Regions from separate parts of the Embleya sp. L77 genome, predicted to be linked through region 1. Evidence: riboswitches for the same ligand, from Rfam matches in the RefSeq annotation. Region 1 holds a riboswitch; the other holds the start of a gene.
The links. Region 1 has a riboswitch for glycine ahead of gcvT (glycine cleavage system aminomethyltransferase GcvT). Riboswitches for the same ligand answer to the same signal wherever they lie in the genome.

Region 1 (3,398 bases):
GGTCGGCCCGCAGGTAGAACGGCTCGGCCCGTTCCAGCATCCAGTCCCCCACAGGATCCTGCGCAACGTCCAACAGCACCACGTTCACCGGCCACGGACATGCGGCCCGGCCGAGCGCGCGCTCCAGGGCGCCGACCGCGGCCAACCGGTCCTCCTCCTGCCAGCGGTCCAGTTCGACACCGATGAACAGGCACGGCGGGTCGGACTCGATCTCACCCAGGCCGCGACGCGCACTCAGCACCACCGGCAGGTGGGTGAACTCGGCGGCGGCCGCGATCAGGAACTCCATCGGCTCCTCGTCCGGCTCGTACAGCCGCACCCGCGCGCCGCGGACGCCCGCGCCGGGCAGCCGGGCCAGTTCCAGCACCCCCGGCGGCGGGATCGGGATGCCCACCTCGCCGCCCGGGTTGACCGCGATGCCCACGTGCGCCGGCAGCCCGCGGGCGAACTCGCGCATCGGCGCGACCGTGCACGCCATCGGGCCGGCGACCCGCCGGAACTCCTCCTCCGAGGAGAACACCGGCACGTACGGCCGGCCGTCGATCTCGGTGGTCGGCAGCGTCAGTTCGCTGTCCGTCGGGTCGCCGCCCTCGGGCAGCGGCACCCACACGTCCGACTCGGCCAGGGCCTCGAAGAGAGCCTCGGCCCGGGACGGGTCGCGCATCGCCGCGACGAGCGCGCTCTCCACGGGATTGGCCGGAAACGGCATGGTGGTGCTCCTCTGGTGTCCGCCGCAGTTTACGACTCGGTCGGCCGCCGCCGTCGGGACTGTCCGGGCACGGGGTCTGCGAAAACGATCCGGCTGAGCGCCCGGGCGGCCGACCGGTCGAGCAGTACGCACGAGGTGAAGCCGCCGGGCGCGGACGCCAGGGTGGGGCCCGCGTCCAGCCACGGCGTCAGTCGGGCGAGCAGTTCGCGCCACTCGCGGTGGTGCCGGGCGAACACCGGCGTGGACACTCCGCGACCGCGGGCGCGTTGGCCGGCAAGGGCCTGATGGGCGCTCACGTCCAACAGCAGTGCGTGCACCGAACTGCCGCGCCGCCGGGCGGCGAGCACCAGCACCCGGCGCAGGATCGGGTTGCGGCCGCTGTCGTGCACGACCACCGCGCCGGGGCCGCGCAGAGCCCGGGCCACCTCGCCGTAGTGCGAGAGCCGCACCAGCGGCCGATAGGCCCGGTACGGGATGCGCCCGGCGCGCACCGCCCAGCGCGCCCGGACCAGGTCCGCGTCCAGCACGGCCACGGTGGGCCCGGGGGTGACCACGCGCGCGAGCAGCGTGCTCTTGCCGGCCCCGGGCAGGCCGGTCACCACGAGCACGCACGAGGCCGGATAGGCCAGCACGTCCACCACCCGGTCGCCGATCCGCTCCCCCGGGCGATCGCGCTCCTCCCGGAGGTCGTGCACGGCCCGGGGCATCAACACGCCGCTCGTCGCGGCGCCGGTATGCGCCCCCGCCGAGTCCGTCTCCACGAGTCCTCCCCTTGTCCCGAACCGTCCTGCCTTGCGCATGGTGTCGCACCCTCGCACCCTCGCACCCTCGCGCGCGAGCGCGTGTCGGTCATCCCTCGAAGTAGGCAGCCTCCGCAGTCGCCGGCGCCGGAAGTCGGCAGTCCTCGGACTCGGCGGGGTCCCGGCCCCGGCGGGGGATTGACGACACGCGCTAGCATGCCGGGCACAACCTCATATCGGCCGTCGACCCCACGCGGAAGAGTCCTCGCCCACGAGCGGGGCGCCGAAGGAGCAACTCCTCCCCGGAATCTCTCAGGCACCGATACCGCATGGGTCAGGCACTTCTGGAAAGCAACCGCACCGCTGGTGTGGTTCACCCACGGTGCAAATCGCCGTTCCGCGCGCGGATGCGCCCGGAAGCGATGAAGCTCTCAGGTTCCGATGACAGAAGGGGAGGGCACCCCACTTTTCGATCGACTCCGATCGAGAAGGGCTGAAAGCCATGGCAGGGAGCCCCCTTTGTTGTCGTATTCACCGCATCGCCCGTCGTCATTCGCCGCACTGCGCGCCGGCACCCGCTCCTCGTCCGCGCGTGGTGCCTCGTGCGCGCCGACCGAGCGCGCGGCCGTACGCCATGCCCCCGACCGGCCCGCGCCCCTGGGGTGTTCCCGCCGGCGCCCCCTCGAAGGAGCCTTCGCATGACCACCGACCGCCGGACCCCGCTCGACGCCGTGCACGACGCGCTCGGGGCCACGATGACCGACTTCGCCGGTTGGCGGATGCCGCTCCGGTACGGAAGCGAGCGTGACGAGCACACCGCGGTGCGCACCACGGCCGGCCTGTTCGACCTCACCCACATGGGCGAGATCGAGATCACCGGTCCGGACGCCGCCCGCGCGCTCGACCACGCCCTGGTCGGTTTCGTTTCGAAGATCGGGATCGACCGCGCCCGGTACACGATGATCTGCACCGAAGAGGGCGGCATCGTCGACGACCTGATCGTCTACCGGCTGGGCGACGAGCACTTCGTGGTGGTGGCCAACGCCTCCAACGCGGACGTGGTCGCGGGCAGCCTGAAGCACCGCTCGGAGAACTTCGACGCCGTGGTGCGTGACGCGTCCGAGGAGTACACGCTGCTCGCCGTGCAGGGCCCCGCGTCGACCGCGATCGTCGGTTCGCTCACCGACGCCGACCTGCCCGCACTCAAGTACTACGCGATCCTGCGCACCGAGGTCGCCGGCGTTCCGGTGCTGCTCGCGCGCACCGGCTACACCGGCGAGGACGGCTTCGAGCTGTTCGCCGCGCCCGACCACGCGGTCGCGCTGTGGGAGGCGCTGCTCGCGGCCGGCAAGCCGCACGGCCTGGTGCCCGCCGGGCTCTCCTGCCGCGACACGCTGCGCCTGGAGGCGGGCATGCCGCTGTACGGGCACGAGCTGACCCGGGACACCACGCCGTACGAGGCCAACCTGGGTCGGGTGGTCCGGCTGGACAAGCCCGAGGACTTCGTCGGACGCGAGGCACTGGCCGCGGCGCAGGACGATGTGCGCCGGACCCTGGTCGGGCTCACCTCGCCGGGCAAGCGGGTCCCGCGTGCGGGATACCCCGTGGTGGACGCGGAGACCGGCGAGCGGGTCGGCGAGGTCACCTCCGGCGCGCCCTCGCCGACACTGGGCGTGCCGATCGCGATGGCGTACGTGGCCAAGGAGCGCGCCGAACCGGGCACCCGGCTGGCCGTGGACATCCGCGGCAAGACGGAGCCGGTCGAGGTCGTCGCGCTGCCGTTCTACAAGCGGGCCTGACCGAGGCGGCAGGGCGGCCCGACCCGAGTTCTGCGGTCGCGGCCGGCGCGGGCCCCTCGGCCCGGCGGTACAAACCATTACAAACCCACCTGAGGGACAGACCCCCCTCGATCGAATGGAGAATGGACCCGTGCACGCACCCCAGCACCT
Region 2 (3,398 bases), 4.3 Mb from region 1:
GACGCGCATGCCCGCCATCACCGCGCTGGCCGCGTTCGTGCCGTGCGCGGAGGAGGGGATCAGGCACACGTCGCGGGCGGTGTCGCCGTTGGCGCGGTGATAGGCGCGCACCGCGAGCAGGCCCGCCAACTCGCCCTGCGAACCGGCGTTGGGCTGGAGCGAGACCTTGGCGTAGCCGGTGATCCGGGCCAGCGAGTCGGCCAGGCCGTCGATCAGCTCCAGGTATCCGGCGGCCTGCTCCACCGGCGCGAACGGGTGCAGGTTCGCGAACTCGGGCCACGTGATCGGTTCCATCTCGACCGTGGCGTTGAGCTTCATCGTGCACGAGCCGAGCGGGATCATGCCCCGGTCGAGTGCGTAGTCCTTGTCCGCCAGCCGCTTGAGGTAGCGCAGCATGTCGGTCTCGGAGCGGTGCGTGTGGAAGACCGGGTGGGTCAGGAACTCGGTGTCGCGCAGCAGCGACTGCGGCAGCGCGTCGGCGGTGTCCGCGTCCAGCGCGGCCACGTCGCCGGTGACCCCGAACGCTCCCCAGACCGCCTCGACGTGCGCCCGCAGGGTGGTCTCGTCGCAGGTGATCCCCACGTGGTCGGCGTCCACGGGGCGCAGGTTGATCCCGGCCGCGCGGGCCGCGGCGAGCACCTGCTCGGCCCGACCGGGCACGCGCACGGTGATCGTGTCGAAGAAATCGCCGTGCACGACCTCGACGCCGCCCGCCCGCAGCCCGGCCGCGAGCACGGCCGTGTAGCGGTGGGTGCGGCGGGCGATCGAGGTGAGCCCGTCAGGCCCGTGGTAGACCGCGTACATCCCGGCCATCACGGCCAGCAGGACCTGCGCGGTGCAGATGTTGCTGGTCGCCTTCTCCCGGCGGATGTGCTGTTCACGGGTCTGCAGCGCGAGCCGGTAGGCGGGCGCGCCGTCGGCGTCCACGGACACCCCGACCAGCCGGCCCGGCATGCTGCGGGTGAGCTTCTCGCGGACCGCCATGTATCCCGCGTGCGGACCGCCGAAGGCCATCGGCACGCCGAACCGCTGGGTGGTGCCGACCGCGATGTCGGCGCCCATCGCGCCCGGCGCGCGCAGCACGGTGAGCGCGAGCAGGTCGGCGGCGACCGCCACCAGCGCGCCCTGTGCGTGCGCCGCCTCGATCACCGGGGTCAGGTCGCGGACCCGGCCGTCGGCGCCGGGGTACTGGAGCAGCACGCCAAAGCAGCCGCCCTCGGGCAGCCCGTCGGTGGTGTCGGCGACCACGACCTCGATGCCCAGCGCCTGCGCCCGCGTGCGCACCACGGCGACGGTCTGCGGCAGCGTGGCCGCGTCCACGACGAACACGTCGCTCTTGGCCCGACCGGCCCGCCGGGCCAGGGTCATCGCCTCGGCGGCGGCGGTGGCCTCGTCGAGCAGCGAGGCACCGGCCACGTCCAGGCCGGTCAGGTCGGTGACCACGGTCTGGAAGTTGAGCAGCGCCTCCAGCCGGCCCTGCGAGATCTCCGGCTGGTAGGGCGTGTAGGCCGTGTACCAGGCGGGGTTCTCCAACACGTTCCGGGTGATCACCGGCGGGGTGAAGGTGCCGTGGTAGCCGAGCCCGATCATCGAGGTCAGCACGGTGTTGCGGGAGGCCAGCTCGCGCAGTTCGGCGAGCACCTCGGCCTCGGAGCGCGCGGCGGGCAGTTCGAAGCCCTCCAGCGCGCGGATCGCGGCGGGCACCGCCGCGTCGGTCAGCTCGTCCAGGGATCCGTAGCCGATCGCGGCGAGCATCTTCGCCTGCTCGTCGGCGTCCGGACCGATGTGCCGGCCGGTGAACGGCGACGCGGCCTCCAGGCCGGTCAACGAGCCGGGACCGGAGGGGAGTACGGCGTGAGCACGCGTCGGGGCAGGGGTGCGCGGGGTCATCGCGAAAGGCCTCCTGGATCGCTCCTGGACGGACACGCGGGTCGCGCGCCCACCGGCCTCCCCCTCTGTCATCTGTACCTGAGAGCTTCACCGCGCCCGGAGCACCGGTCGAACCGGTTCCCACGGGCGCGATTTGCACCGTCGGCGAGGATCCGACCCGACTCGGCGAGCCACGTGCGGATCCTGCTTTCCAGAGTGCCCACGACCACGCGGTACGGGTGCCTGAGAGATTCCGGGGAGGAGTTGCTCCTTCGGCGCCCCGTGTGCACGACACGAGGACTCTCCCGCGCGAACGTAATGGGCGACCTCAACGGTATCAGCGTGACCCTCGATCGGGCCTGCGCACTAGGCGTAGGTCACAGTGGTCGTGGTGTAACCCAGGGACCGCATCATCCCCTGGAGCATGCCGGTGGTGTTGCGCTCGGCCCGCTCCACCAGTCCGGCGGTCTTCGCCGCGTCGTCGATCTTCTTGGCCGCCAGCACGTAGAGCTGCTGCTGATCGGAGGGATTGCCGGAGAAGAAGTCGCCGAGGCGGTCGAACAGACCCCGGTCCTGGGCGATCACGTGGCTGTTCTTCTGGTCGAGGGCTGCGGGCGCGAGCCGCGCGTGCGGGAGCTTGATGGTCACGCTCTTGTTGTCCGGCGAGGTCTGGATCGCGTCCTGGCCGATCCCGCCGAACTCCACGAAGCCGCCGACCTGGCCGACCCCGATGAACAGCGTGCGCTGACCGCGGACGGCGTCCGGGAGGAACTTGGCGTCCTTCTCCAGGTCCACGACGACCTGGAAGGTGCCGCTGACCGCCTCGTAGCGGCTGAGATCCTGCACGGCCTTGAGCATCACCGGTCCGCTGTGGTCCTTGGTGGTCTCGCCGAACGGGTTGAACTTGCCCGGCAACAGGTTGACCAGCCCGACCAGCACCAGGGCCAGCACGATGAAGCCGACCAGGAGCGTGACCAGGAAGGCGGGCAGGCCGAGCCTGCGGCGAACCGATCGGAAGGCACCTTGCCCTCGCGCCGGCCGCTCTTTGACATCAGTCATGGTGAGGACACCCCCGAGGAGTCGTCTGCCCCGCGCCTGCCCCGGATCCCGGCGGCTATCCCCGGTCGGCGGCGGGTAGCGGAATCGGTTCCCCCGGTCGCAGCGCCGGGTCGGTGATCACGAACGTGCGCACCCGGCCCGGCCGGCCGCCCGGCACCTCGAACCGCACGGTGACCCGGCCGACACCGCTGCCCTGCACCCAGCCGGGTCCGAACTCCTCGTGCACCACGTCCTGGCCCGGCGACCAGGAGATCCGCTGTGGCGCGGCCTCGACGAGCGGCTCCGCGTCGCTCTCCGGGTCCTCCTCGATCGGTTCGCCGGCCCCGGGCTCGGCCGCGCCGAACAGGTCCTGCTGGGCGAAGTCGGCCAGGCCGCTCACGCCCACCCCGAGCAGCCGCACGCCGCCCGTGACGTCCACCTGCGCGGCCAGTCGGCGGATCGTCTCGCGCACCACGCCCGGATCGTCGGTG

Region 2: it holds a riboswitch for glycine, as region 1 does, so the genes downstream of both, gcvP (aminomethyl-transferring glycine dehydrogenase) here and gcvT (glycine cleavage system aminomethyltransferase GcvT) in region 1, are expected to answer to the same signal.

Annotation. Positions count from the first base shown of each region.
Region 1 is NZ_CM145709.1:2,094,986-2,098,383, forward strand. It holds gene ACZOOI_RS08460 (enhanced serine sensitivity protein SseB) at 1-709, opposite strand, end outside; gene ACZOOI_RS08465 (AAA family ATPase) at 739-1,470, opposite strand; glycine riboswitch at 1,694-1,787, shown strand; glycine riboswitch at 1,788-1,907, shown strand; gene gcvT (glycine cleavage system aminomethyltransferase GcvT) at 2,148-3,248, shown strand; gene gcvH (glycine cleavage system protein GcvH) at 3,379-3,398, shown strand, end outside.
Region 2 is NZ_CM145709.1:6,440,625-6,444,022, reverse strand. It holds gene gcvP (aminomethyl-transferring glycine dehydrogenase) at 1-1,890, opposite strand, end outside; glycine riboswitch at 1,952-2,088, opposite strand; glycine riboswitch at 2,091-2,187, opposite strand; gene ACZOOI_RS27315 (DUF4230 domain-containing protein) at 2,236-2,928, opposite strand; gene ACZOOI_RS27310 (DNA polymerase IV) at 2,984-3,398, opposite strand, start outside.